3 regions of the Vibrio panuliri genome follow, and region 3 is predicted to be linked to each of the others. Evidence: predicted binding sites of a transcription regulator. Region 3 holds the regulator's gene; each other region holds the start of a gene.
What was found. The regulator PurR, encoded in region 3, represses purine synthesis genes. The targets are predictions, from matches to a motif close to TNANGNAAACGTTTNCNTNA.

Region 1 (4,548 bases), 250 kb from region 3:
GTCGTGCGATTGAACTGGCAGCGCAAGCTGAAAGTGAAGGCGAAGTCCCGGTTGGCGCCGTATTAGTGAAAGATGGTGAGATCATTGCCGAAGGTTGGAACCAATCTATCGGCGCTCACGACGCCACTGCCCATGCAGAGATCCAAGCATTGCGAATCGCGGGGCAATCGTTAGAAAACTATCGTCTGCTTGATACCACCTTATACGTCACCTTAGAGCCTTGTCCAATGTGTGCAGGAGCGCTGCTACATAGCCGAGTTAAGCGGATTGTATTTGGGGCGCCGGACTTAAAAGCAGGCGCAGCTGGCACGGTGCTGAACTTGTTTGAGCATCAAGCGGCATACCATTACGCTACCATTGAGTGCGGATTGCTAGAAGAGGAGTGTCGCAGCCAGCTTCAAGCCTTCTTTAAACGTCGCCGCAAAGAAATCAAGGCACTGAAACAGGAAAAGAGAGATTCGGAGCTAAAGTAGGTGTGGTTTTCAGTTAGCAAACATAAAGCTATGTTTGCTAACTTATTAAGTCAATCCCGAGGGATCATTGACTCGACAATTGCATAAATGCACGATGACGAGCAATCACCTTTTTCTTGTTGTTAGCTAGTTTGCGTTTACGGCGGTTAGCGGCAACAGTCTTTTTAAGGCGTTTTGATTGCATGCTACGTTTTCGCATAAAACAACCTCCAAATTATACGAATTGCATACCGGATAAAACCGAAAATTCCCACCTAACTGCGATGAGAAGTTGCTTGTTCCCCATCCCAATAACGCTTTAAGCAAAGGATTTGCCTACCATCCTTAACGGTATTGCTGCCAATATCGAGAAGTCTGTTGAGCCCATCGCTTTCCTGCTGCATCAGTTGCTTGGGGATGTTCCGTTGGATTGGTATATCAGGCGCTGAAAAAGCGAGTCTTCATCAACGCTGAAAGGGCAGTGAGTATGTATGGAGTCGCAGTTAAAATTCAAGGGAAATCTGCAAAAATCGAGACTTCCCTTGATTTAGGATATGAAACCAGTGTTTTAGTTGGTTTTGCCGCTTGCGCTTGTTGGCTCACTTGGGGTCGCCGCCGAGGCTCCAGACAGTGAGCTTTCAGCGCTTGAGAGCAACTGAGGATCAACTTCAATCACGGTCAAATCGTCAATATTCACATCGGTCTCATCGGGCGTTTGCTGCTCAATATGTCCAATGATGCTCTGGTAGTAACGACGAATGTTTTCTACATAGTTACGAGCTTCGTCACCACGCGCATAACCGTAGCGGGTTTGACGGTGATATTTAGCTTGGCGAAGCAGAGGTAGGCGCTCTTTTACATCCATCCACTGATCTGGGTTTCCGCCTTGTTTCTTAGTGAGACGACGCGCATCCATAACATGACCATAGCCAACGTTGTAAGAGGCTAGGGCAAACCAAATTTTCTCATGCTGCTCGATAGAATCAGGAATGCGTGCCACCATGCGACGTAAGTATTCCACCCCTCCTTTTACCGATTGCTCGGGGTCTAGGCGATTGGTCACCCCAACGCTTTTTGCGGTGGGCAACGTTAACATCATCATGCCGCGGACACCTGTTGGCGAGCGAGCAATTGGGTTCCAATGAGACTCTTGATAAGCCAAGGCGGCAATTAAGCGCCAGTCAAACTCCTCTGAATACTCTTGAAACAGAGGAGACCACTTTGGCAATTTGTCGTCCAGCGCACGAATAAAGGCGCGAGTATCCACATAGTCAAAGCTGTCAATGTGGCCAATGTATTTCTCTTCAAGCTGCGCAAGTTGATCGGATTGTTTTAGATTGCCAAAAAATTCAATCACCATCGCATATAAGCTTTCATCATCTGAGCGGCGCAAGAACCATGAGGTTGGTTGGTCCTCTGTGAGTTCAAACGCGGTCGCCACATCCGGATAAATACGCTGAGAAAGAGAAACTTCAACGGAGTCAGCGACAGTAAACGGGATTTTGCCTTCAGAGACTTGCTTAAGTAGATCACCGACATCTGCGGTTTGATCAATCGTAAACTCAAATTCTGGGTGCTCTTCTTTTAATTTGGTTAAGGTTTGATTGAAATGAGAGTCTCCAACGATAGTTACAACCGGTTTGCCGTCATTGGCTTCGATTAACTGTGGTTGCTTTTTCAATAACTGAGCAAGGTTGCGAGGACGCCATTGACCTTTCTTATAGATCAACTGTTGGCTGACATAGTAATACGCGGGAGCTGGTCGAAAACGCTTAACACGCTCTGGTGATTGGGTAAGACCTGCGGCAATGATGTCGATCTCACCGTTCTCTAGTGCTGGATACAGGTTTGAGATTTGGTAGGCAGGTTTCATTTCGAGCCTTACGCCAAGCTCCTCAGCAAACTTACGCGCGATTTCATAGTCCAAGCCTGCCGGACCATCAGGGCCGATGTAATAAGCTAGCTGATTATTCAACGTGCCGACACGCAACACTCCACGCTCACGAATCTGATCGAGATCGCTTTTCGGTGCAGACTCTATCTGACAGCCGGCTAGCGTAACAATACTGATAGCAAACAAGATATAGGTGCGTGCTCTGTTTAGAAAATGGCTGATCATCTAATAATTTTCTCGTACTTCATATACCGACTTTATATCAGAGTAAACGGGCGAGGCAAAGTGGAGTGGAAGGGTTCGCGAGCACGGCTAAGTTTTTCTGCTTGATGAGAAAATGGTTTTCCTTTGTTGTGGTTAACAACGGAAGGTGAAAACTACGCTAACTTAGGTGGAATAAGCCGTGTCTTACCGATTGGTTATGGGTTGTATTTCAAATTTGACAAAAAAATAAAGCAAACGTTTGCTTTTGGTGTTACATCACAAAAATAAATCCTTTATAATGCGCCCGCAAGCAGAGGTGAAATTGGTATGGGTTATCAGTGATTTTTATGTAACCATCTGAATTTATTCCAATATTACCTTGTGGTCTATTTTCTTTTGCGGCAATCCGTTTGCTTCATCAGTGAAATTGATCTTAACCAATTGCAGAGAGACCTAAGCACATGAGAATTTTGCGTGGCTCCCCAGCTCTTTCCGAGTTTCGTGTCAACAAACTACTAGAACTTTGCCGTGAACAGCAGTTACCTGTGAGCGATATTTACGCAGAGTTTATGCACTTCGCTAATTTAAGCGCGGATTTGGACGCGTCTGAATTAGATAAACTTGAGAAGTTACTTACCTATGGACCAACCATTGAAGAGCACGAGCCGCAAGGACTTTTGCTTTTGGTTACTCCACGCCCAGGCACAATTTCACCTTGGTCTTCTAAGTCGACGGACATCGCTCGTAACTGTGGTCTCGAAAAAGTAAAACGTCTTGAGCGCGGTACGGCTTACTACATTGAATCCTCGGTTGAACTTTCTGCTGAGCAAGTGAATGCGGTTAAGGCTCTGATTCATGACCGAATGATGGAAGCCGTATTCACTGAACTGGATGCCGCAGATGCACTATTTAAAGTCTCTGAACCTAAGCCTGTGGCGCATGTTGATATCCTTGCTGGTGGTCGTCTTGCGCTAGAAGAAGCAAACGTTTCCCTTGGCCTGGCATTGGCAGAAGATGAGATTGACTACTTAGTGGAGAACTTCACTAAACTAGGTCGTAATCCAAATGATATTGAGTTGATGATGTTTGCTCAGGCGAACTCAGAGCATTGTCGTCACAAGATTTTTAATGCTGATTGGACAATTGATGGCGTTGAGCAAGAAAAGTCGCTGTTCAAGATGATCAAAAACACTTACGAAACCACACCAGAGCATGTGTTATCTGCATACAAAGATAACGCCGCAGTGATGGTGGGCTCAAAAGTTGGACGATTCTTCCCTGATCCACAAACCCGTCAGTACAACTACCACCAAGAAGATGCACACATCTTAATGAAGGTAGAAACTCACAACCACCCAACGGCTATTTCTCCTTGGCCTGGTGCCTCGACCGGTTCTGGTGGTGAGATTCGTGATGAAGGCGCAACGGGTATCGGCGGCAAGCCAAAAGCGGGTCTGGTCGGTTTTACAACGTCGAACTTGCGTATTCCGGGCTTTGAGCAGCCATGGGAAACAGACTTTGGCAAGCCAGGGCGTATCGTTAACGCACTCGACATTATGCTAGAAGGTCCACTTGGTGGCGCGGCATTCAACAACGAATTTGGTCGTCCAAACCTACTTGGTTACTTCCGTACTTACGAAGAAAAAGTTACCTCTCATGCTGGTGAAGAAGTTCGTGGTTACCATAAACCAATTATGATTGCGGGTGGTCTAGGTAATATTCGTGACCAACACGTACAGAAAAAAGAGATCCCAGTAGGCGCAAAACTGATCGTTCTTGGTGGTCCGGCGATGAACATCGGTCTTGGCGGTGGTGCGGCATCATCAATGGCATCAGGTCAATCTGCAGAAGATTTGGATTTCGCTTCAGTGCAGCGTGAAAACCCAGAGATGGAACGCCGTTGTCAGGAAGTTATTGACCGCTGTTGGCAACTTGGTGAGCAAAACCCAATCGCCTTTATTCACGATGTTGGCGCGGGTGGTATCTCTAACGCGCTTC
Region 2 (4,548 bases), 850 kb from region 3:
GCTCAACCGTCGAGGTTTTGAAGTCAAACTTAAAGAATTACCATCGTCGAGTTACCTCGCCATTGCTGTATTTGATATTGATGACTTTAAAGCGATTAATGACAATTGTGGTCACAATGTTGGTGACGATATCATTTGCCAAGTGGCAAAGTTGCTGAGTAATAGTTTACGCCAAACTGATTTAATTGCGCGTTTTGGTGGCGAAGAGTTTGTGATTGCGGTGACCAGTGAGTCGGCCGAGCTTGCACATGTCATCCTCGAACGAGTGCAAAGTGATATGAGTTCGCCTGAGATTCGTTTGTGTGATGATACCGTTTTGCAAGTGACCGCTTCTGGTGGCGCGGTGATCTATCCGTTGGCGAAAGTTAGTGATATTAGTCAGTTGTGGCAAGAGAAAGGGATCATTGATGCCGACAGTCTATTGTATCAGGCAAAAAAGGCGGGTAAGAACCGTATCTTTATTGAGCTTGGCAAGCGAGACTAACCAGAATCAAAAAAGGATGGCAAATTCGCCATCCTTTTAACATCCAGGACACTCAGTTATAGAATGATGTCGCGTACTTCTGGGTCTTTACGCTCAAGGTAATGCGTGGATTTGATGCGACGAATCGTGCGGCAACGACCACGGATAAGAAGTGTTTCAGTTGTGGCAATATTACCTTGACGGCTAATGCCTTCTAGCAAATCGCCCTTAGTAATCCCTGTCGCAGAGAATACAACATTGTCGCTGCGCGCCATGTCTTCCATTTTTAGAACAATACCTGCTTCAACGCCCATCTCTTTACAACGAGCCAGCTCTGCCGCACCGTAAATACGGTTTTCTTCGGTATCGCCTTTCACTTGATGACGTGGCAACAGACGACCATGCATATCGCCATCCAGTGCGCGAATAACCGCAGCAGAAACCACACCCTCTGGTGCACCACCGACACAGTACATCACATCGACTTCACTATCTGGCATACAAGTTAGGATAGATGCCGCGACATCACCATCAGGCACAGCAAATACTCGTACGCCCATCTGTTGCATTTCTGCAATGACGTCATCATGACGTGGTTTTGCGAGGGTAATTACCACTAAGGTATCTAAAGTCTTATTCAGTGCCTTGGCGATGTTTTCTAGGTTTTCTTTCAGTGGTTTGTTTAGATCGATACAGCCTTTTGCACCAGGACCTACCACTAATTTTTCCATGTACATATCTGGCGCTTTAAGGAAGCTACCTTTTTCACCTGCGGCAAGTACAGCTAACGCATTCGATTGACCCATTGCGGTCATACGAGTGCCTTCGATTGGGTCAACGGCAATATCTACTTCATCGCCACCGGTACCCACATGCTCGCCAATGTAGAGCATTGGTGCGTCATCAATTTCACCCTCACCAATAACGATTTCACCGCTGATCTCGGTCTTGTTGAGAAGGGTGCGCATTACCTCAACTGCGGCACCGTCGGCTGCGTTTTTATCGCCACGGCCTAGCCATTTGTAACCGGCTAGTGCTGCGCCTTCAGTGACTCGAGAAAATGCCATTGCTAAATCGCGTTTCATGATGACTCCAAATAGGTTTTATGGAACAAAGTAAATTTGGCGCGATTCTACCACATCAAAAAGTAAACGTTTGCCTTTTTGCCGCTTTGAGATTGAAATTGATCAATAAAGCGCAGTAAAGTGAGCATTGGCCGTACTGCCGTCGGGTTTAAGTTAGCTAACCGTCAGTAACTGGCGATTTTTTGCGCGAATAGCGCACAATATCAAATATAGGGCGTGTGTCTCTCGGCTCTGCTAAGTAGAATGAAGGCAATACGTGAAGCCGTTCTTCACTTCAACCGAATAAACTAAGGGTAGGCAAAGATGTCTTTTGAAGTACTAGAAAAACTAGAAGCAAAAATTCAAACTGCAGTGGATACAATCGCACTTCTTCAAATGGAAGTAGAAGAGCTTAAAGAAGAAAAAGAAAAACTATCTGCAGAAGCAACAGAGCTGCGTGCAAGCCGTGAAGAGCTTGAGCAAAAATCTCAGCAAATGCAGCAAGAGCATGCTGCATGGCAAGATCGCATCCGTAACCTACTTGGTAAGATGGATGAAGTAGAGTAAGCGGCTGAAAGTTGATCGCATGAAAGGGGTTAACCGCAAGGTTAGCCCTTTTTGCTATCTGTAACCCCGCTTAATTGGCTTTTGGGTTATAGGTGGCAAAAAGGTCAGCACAAGGCTGACCTTCAAGAAGCAGAGCACGAGCTTATGCTTGAGGGCGAACGCCAAGGGTGTGGCAAAGTGCGTAAGTCATCTCTGCTCGGTTTAGCGTATAGAAATGGAAGTCTTTTACGCCTTCACGGCTTAGAATTCTTACCAAATCTAGTGCTTGGCTTGCACCAACCAGTTGTCGTGTCGTTGGGTCATCATCGAGCCCTTCAAACTGCTTAGCCATCCAGCCCGGCACTTTGACATGGTTCTGTGCGGCAAAGCGTGAGGCTTGCTTGAAGTTTGATACGGGTAATATCCCCGGCACAATTTCCACATCAATGCCTGCGGCAACACAACGGTCACGAAAACGCAGATAGCTTTCTACGTCGAAAAAGAATTGGGTAATTGCGCGACTAGCACCAGCATCGACTTTGCGTTTTAGGTTGAGCAAATCCGCTTGAGCACTTTTAGCTTCAGGGTGTACTTCAGGGAAAGCAGCGACAGAGATATCAAAATCGTGGCGTGACTTGAGTAGTTCAACCAGATCGGAGGCATACATCTCTGGCGCACCACCACCGGGTGGAATATCACCACGCAGTGCTACAATACTTTGAATGCCGTTAGACCAATAATCGTCGGCAATTTGAATCAACTCTTCTCGAGAGGCATCAATACACGTTAAATGTGGTGCCGCTACTAAACCAGTCGCTGACTTGATCTCTTTGATGATCGAGTGGGTTCGATCTCGCTCACCTGAGTTAGCGCCATAAGTGACCGAAACAAACTTTGGCTTGAGGGTTTTTAAACGATGTACGGAGTTCCACAGGGTTTCTTCCATCTTCTCGCTGCTAGGAGGAAAAAATTCAAATGAGACGTTGATATTGTCTGAAAGCTCAGCAATATTTTGGTTCAAGGCGTCGATATGACTAGCGTGCGTGTATCCCATTTTTACTCTCCCTGTTGCGGCTGCCTCTGCCACTTATAAACAAAATCCTTTTGACGTTTAGACGTCTATATGTCCACAGAATGTCTTGAATACAGTTTGAAGTCAATAAAGTGATTATGAATTATATTCAAGTTGATAATTAGCTTTCCTCAAGTTGCTATCTCAACCGACTTCAGGCGCGGATACTTCTATTTGGTCGCGCTCATAAAAAAGGTGTCGCATTTATCGCGACACCTTCATACACAGGTTAAAGTTGACTAGAGAGTAAGTTCAAGTCGGACTGTATTGCTCCGGCAGTCACCTCTCGCCCCGCCCCCGGACCGCGTATAACGAGTGGGTTATCCTTGTACCATTTGCTTTCAATCGCAAAAATGTTGTCGCAAGGAAGCAGGTTAGCTAAAGCGTGTTCTGGCGTCAGGGCTTCAACCCCGACGCTTGCCTTGCCATTTTTTTCGAGTCTGGCGACGTAACGAAGTACTTTATCTTCTCGTTGGGCTTTACTTAGTCGTTCTGCCAACATCTCACTCAAGATATGACCGTTATCTAAAAAGTCATCGAGGGGCAGATCAACTAACTCTTCCGGCACTAAACTCTCTACTTTGACGCTTTCTGGTTCAATGGTGAGTCCTGACTCGCGAGCAAGAATAACGAGTTTGCGCATCACATCTGAACCATCTAAATCATGGCGCGGATCGGGTTCGGTTAAACCTTGCTGCCAAGCTAGATCAACCAACTCTGCAAAAGGCACACAGCCATCGTATTGCTGAAATAACCAAGACAAAGTGCCAGAAAAAATACCAGAGAGCGCGACGATTTCATCGCCACTTTCGCGTAAATCGCGCACGGTATGATTGATAGGTAAGCCCGCACCAACAGTGGCATTGTAGAGCCAATGGCGATTAATCTTGGCAAATGCATCTTGCACTTGGTGGTAATACTCGCTTGAGGCGGAGCCCGCGACTTTATTCGCAGAGATCAAATGCATGCCTTGCTCGGCTATATCCACATAGCTTTCGGCAAGCTCTTGACTTGCTGTCACATCAATCACTACCGCATCATCGTAGTCTTGAATCGCGCCCAAACGCTCAATCCACTCGCCTGGTTGATAGGCGACGGCTTCAGTATCAAAGCGTGCGTTAGCTTGAGAGGCATCAATGCCATTGGCATCAAACCAATAGGTTTGACTGTCAATAATCGCCACTAACTCAAAGTTCATTCCGCGACGTTTTTCGAGCTCGACTTTTTGTTCAGCAAATAAGTTTAGCCAACTACTGCCGATGTTCCCCTTGCCACATAAGGCAATGGCAACTCGCTTTTGAGCTTGAAACAACTGGCTGTGAACACCTTGCACTAATGGATCGGTATCAATGGTGCGCAACACAGCAACCAAACTTAGCCCAGATGTAGACTCACAGATAAAC
Region 3 (4,548 bases):
AAGAGTTGCCGATCCCGACTTTGTATTTGATGGGCGATCAGGACTACATGTTTATCAAGCCAGTGAAAGAGATCGTTGCTCTACAGCACCAAAGTCAGTTACTAGAGATAGCGGATTGTGGTCATGTGTGTAATATCGAAAAACCCGAAGAGTTTAATCAGCATTCGATCCGCTTTATTCAGCAACAGATCCGCTAATGGATCGCGACGCCACATTGCCAACACAGTGCAAATTGTCCTTCATTAAGCTCCCCACACTCAGTGCAGCGCCAAGCCTGTTGTGAGTGTGGTTGTTCAAACTGCTCAATCAGTTCAATCGCTATCTCTTTTTTAGCTAGGTCGAGTAACCAAACATGAGGGGCGCTCGCTTCTCCAAACGGCACTTCACCTTGCAATCCAAAAATGCCTTCTCCTCGCACTTCGCATTGTATGTTGTGGGAGCGTAAAAGCTCACACACAATGTGAGCTTGAGGTGGATTCACGGCACTGAATATTTTCATCAATAACCTCGATTATACTTGGCTGTGAGATTCTGGCTGGCGTCGAAGTTTAGCCATTACCCATTTGGCAATAATTGGGAATAAGCCGAGTAGGGCAAAAGAGACCAAAACAGATGGGGATACAATGCCCGACAAGCTGTCGATTTGAGCTAGTTGAGTACCAGCATTGAGATAAACGGCAGTGCCCGGCAACATACCTAATTGGCTAACCAGATAAAAACGTGCCGTCGTGATAGGAGTTAGCCCCATCAGTAGGTTAATCAAAAAGAACGGAAAGACCGGAATTAAGCGTAAGGAGAAGAGATAGAATGCCCCATCTTTTTCTACGCCTTGATTGATCGCAGAGAGTTTGTCGCCAAATTTGCTTTGTACCCAATCACGCAGTAAGAAGCGGCTGCTGAGGAAGGCGAGTGTTGCGCCCAGCGTGCTAGCAAATGATACCAGTAGTAAACTGGTCCAAAAACCAAACAGGGCGGCACCAAGTAGCGTGACGACGGCTGCTCCGGGAATCGAAAAGGCGGTTATCGCGACATAAGCGGAGAAGTAGATGATGGCGGCAAGTACGAAATTCTGCGCAATAAACTCACCAAGAGCCGCTTGCTGAGCTTTCGCATTTTCCAACGTGAGTTGATCACCAAATTGTGAAATTAACACCGCGATTAGGGCGATCAGTGCTATCCCTATCAATAATTTTTTGTTCATCTTCGCTCTCCTTTCCCTTTTTTGCGTCCGCTTATTCTTAGTTTAGCTGTTGGGGGAATCTTGTCTCTGTTGGTAGATAAGAACCTTAAAGTGAAGAAAAACTTTCATAAAAAAAGCCAGCGAAATTCGCTGGCTAGTGTTTATTGAAGTCGAGAGAGTAGCTCATCTCTGCGCTCTTGGGGTACCACTGACCAGTGTGTCCCTTTAATTGCGCCTTCAAGAGACCACAACAGCTCTAGGCTAACATCACTAGAGTGAGTTTCGCGAATCGCTTTATAAGCCTCTACAGAGCCCGCTTGCTGCAATTGCTCAACATTATCGATACCGGCTTTCTTCAGCATTCGCTCAGTCGCTAAGCGAAGGTTCGGTAAATCTTTAATGCGAGTTGGTTTTGTTTCAGCTTGCGCTGATTTCTCAACTTGAGCTTGTGCGTGTGCTTCACGTGCAATCTCAAGCGTTTTGGTGCTATTACTGTACAAATCTTCACTCAGAGCGAAGTATTTAGTGACAACAGGAAACCCACGTTTGTGGTACACGTACGGCTCGAATCCTTGTTGTTTAAACTGCTTGGCGAGAATGCTGTCTGCTCGAATATGAAGCTTATTATTTACAACTAACGCAAACATAGTTTCGTCTGCAAAAATCCCAAACCCACCAAACATAGAGCGAGATTTAATACGACCTAGCGGCTCAAAGAGCCTCATCGAGTCTTTAAGAATTGGTTTGTCCATTCAGTACTTTCTCGGTGTATGTGTATGTCAATACGCCACCAAATCAGGTCCGAAAGATTAGCAGTTATGCAGGAAATAGGAGAATAATCCGTTAACGCGCGCATTTCTACCATCGGCAACCCCGCTACCATACGTCTTATGCTGTGCATAAAAGTTTAGGCCGGAAGCTTTGCGTCCCATCTTTTCAGAATGGTTTGCCCTGTGCGTGACTTAATTTGCCTTGCTAAAGATTAAATACTTCTGTTTCAAAGTATCACCATACTATGAAAGAATTGTGATCTTAATGCAAGAATTAAGTTGGGTAGGAGTCACAATAGCCGACTAATCTCACATCGGCTATTGTTATAATAATCATTGAGTTAAGGTAATTTGGTTACCGTAGAGCGTTCAACGATTTCTGGATGCATTTCAAATACGCGTTTGTCATGCTCTTTGTCTTTAATGCGTTCAAGTAAGATTTCGAAGGCATTTTTACCAACACGACGTTTAGGTTGGTGAACCGTTGTCAGTGGTGGCGAGAAGTACTCAGCAAGCTCGATATTGTCATAACCAATCACAGACATATCTTCAGGAATACGGATACCTTTCTGTTGCAGACGACTCATTAGACCAAGGGCCATGGTGTCATTGAAACAGAAAATTGCTGTTGGGCGTTTATCCATCGCTGCGATTTTATCTGCCGCTAGCACAGCAGTATCACACTCGAAGTTACCTTCTAAGATCCAATCTTCATTTACTGCCAAGTTCGCTTCATTCATCGCGCGCTTGAAGCCTTGAATTCGTTCCTGACAGGCTGCTTTTTCAAAGTGACCGCTTAGACAAGCGATGTCTTTGTGACCATGATCGATTAGGTATTTGGTAGCAAGATAGCCACCTTCTTCCGAGTTATCGATGATCTTATCCGCTTGAGAACTCTCCGGACCCCAATCCATAACTACTTTTGGAATGTCTTTGTGGCGGTCCAGCATTTCACTCAGTTCTTCTGTTAGGTCAGAACACATCACCAAAATACCATCGACGCGTTTTTCAGCGAGCATGCGAATGTAATCGCGTTGCTTTTCGTAGATACCACCGGTATTACATAGGATAAGTGTGTAACCTTGGCGGTAGCAGTAGCTTTCTACACCATCGATGACTTCAGAAAAGAATAGGTTAGTTGATTGCGTCACCAACATACCAATTGTGCGGGTACTGTTGCACTTTAAGCTACGCGCAACAGCGCTTGGCGCGTAGTTTAGTTCAGTGACGGCTTCCATCACGCGCTCTTGAGTTGCTTCCGCAACAAAACGCGTTTTGTTAATAACGTGTGAGACTGTCGTGGTTGATACGCCGGCAAGGCGAGCAACATCTTTAATAGTGGCCATAAGGTATGATCCTTTCTATAGCTGCCACATGGCTATTCACATTTTTGAATAAAACTGGCAGAAAGTAATAGAAATACAAAAACCGCTTTTTTACAGCGGTTTGTACTTGTTTGGTCTTTTTATCGTTTGCGGCTTCGATTTTAGACCGCATCGCCGCCAGTAGCAAACGAAAAACCCGCTCTCATTTTATGAGAAGGGGTGTTATTCCTCTTCACCCACTAAATAGGCGCAATCCAATTCAAGGAATGCCACCAGCAGTGAGGCCACAGAAGAGTAAAAACCAAAAGCGTCGAGTGTTTGACTTTTCGCTGTGAACTTTGGCACCCAATTTAGAATGTGCTGACGAATAAACGCTTCTTGCTCGATCAACGCATCATTGAGGTGGCGCTCTTGCTCCAACTCATTTGAGCGAATAATCATATTGCCCAACAGATCAAGTTCAATTGCGATATGGTCAGCAGGCTCATTTAAGTCCTGATTTACCGCCACACCATGCTGAGTCAGTAGATCTTGCATTTGGTTTGCGGGTTCATCATGCAATAGGCCTGTCGTACCCACATACATAGAGGCGTACGGTAGTGCAGACTCTTTGTCTGATTTTAAGAACAAGTCACAAAAATCCGCTGCAAGCTCTAGTTGACCATCTTCGCGATCCATTTGTCTATTGAGCGCGTCCACCAATCGGTCAACCGCAGGTTTTAGGGTTGGGTTTTCACCTAGACCAGCAAGAAAGCCGCGGATTTCAGGGCTTTGATATTGTGCAAGCTCTGTTTCAGTCAGTTCTCTTGCGAACAGACTCGAAAACCACCAGTAAATCTCTGCACGTTTTTCATTAAACGCTTTTAATTCTTGCATCTAACAATGCTCCAAGTTTCAGTACTATTAATATTTTAGCGAACAAACATGAATAGCGATAACGTGTATTGTGAAAAAATGGGATAGAAAATGGAATATTGTTAACAGGTGGGCTAGGTTTGTCTTGAATCAATAAAAAATCATCTTTCTTGATTTTAATATAACAAATACTAGAAATGTTACGGTTTATGAATAGAATACTGTTGAAATTAATTCCCAATGTAAATTAAGTGGTTTAGATGAGCTATCACGTATTAGTAGTAGAAGACGACGCGGTCACTCGCAGCAAGCTAGTTGGCTACTTTCAAAATGAAGGTTACACGGTCAGCGAAGCTGAGAGCGGCGAGCAGATGCGCGACACACTACAAAATCATTCGATCGACTTAGTTATGTTAGA

Region 1: the regulator PurR is predicted to act here: its motif matches at 2,798-2,817, upstream of purL (phosphoribosylformylglycinamidine synthase).
Region 2: the regulator PurR is predicted to act here: its motif matches at 1,607-1,626, upstream of glpX (class II fructose-bisphosphatase).

The regions. Positions count from the first base shown of each region.
Region 1 is NZ_AP019654.1:796,894-801,441, forward strand. Features, by position in the region: gene tadA (tRNA adenosine(34) deaminase TadA) at 1-473, shown strand, start outside; gene GZK95_RS22370 (hypothetical protein) at 538-672, opposite strand; gene mltF (membrane-bound lytic murein transglycosylase MltF) at 1,021-2,571, opposite strand; gene purL (phosphoribosylformylglycinamidine synthase) at 3,012-4,548, shown strand, end outside.
Region 2 is NZ_AP019654.1:200,255-204,802, forward strand. Features, by position in the region: gene GZK95_RS22240 (GGDEF domain-containing protein) at 1-484, shown strand, start outside; gene glpX (class II fructose-bisphosphatase) at 541-1,548, opposite strand; gene zapB (cell division protein ZapB) at 1,852-2,094, shown strand; gene metF (methylenetetrahydrofolate reductase) at 2,237-3,127, opposite strand; gene GZK95_RS00955 (bifunctional aspartate kinase/homoserine dehydrogenase II) at 3,375-4,548, opposite strand, start outside.
Region 3 is NZ_AP019654.1:1,046,244-1,050,791, forward strand. Features, by position in the region: gene GZK95_RS04780 (alpha/beta fold hydrolase) at 1-197, shown strand, start outside; gene GZK95_RS04785 (DUF7577 domain-containing protein) at 194-499, opposite strand; gene GZK95_RS04790 (TVP38/TMEM64 family protein) at 512-1,201, opposite strand; gene GZK95_RS04795 (TfoX/Sxy family DNA transformation protein) at 1,342-1,932, opposite strand; cyclic di-GMP riboswitch class I at 2,044-2,141, opposite strand; gene purR (HTH-type transcriptional repressor PurR) at 2,292-3,296, opposite strand; gene torD (molecular chaperone TorD) at 3,498-4,151, opposite strand; gene torR (two-component system response regulator TorR) at 4,391-4,548, shown strand, end outside.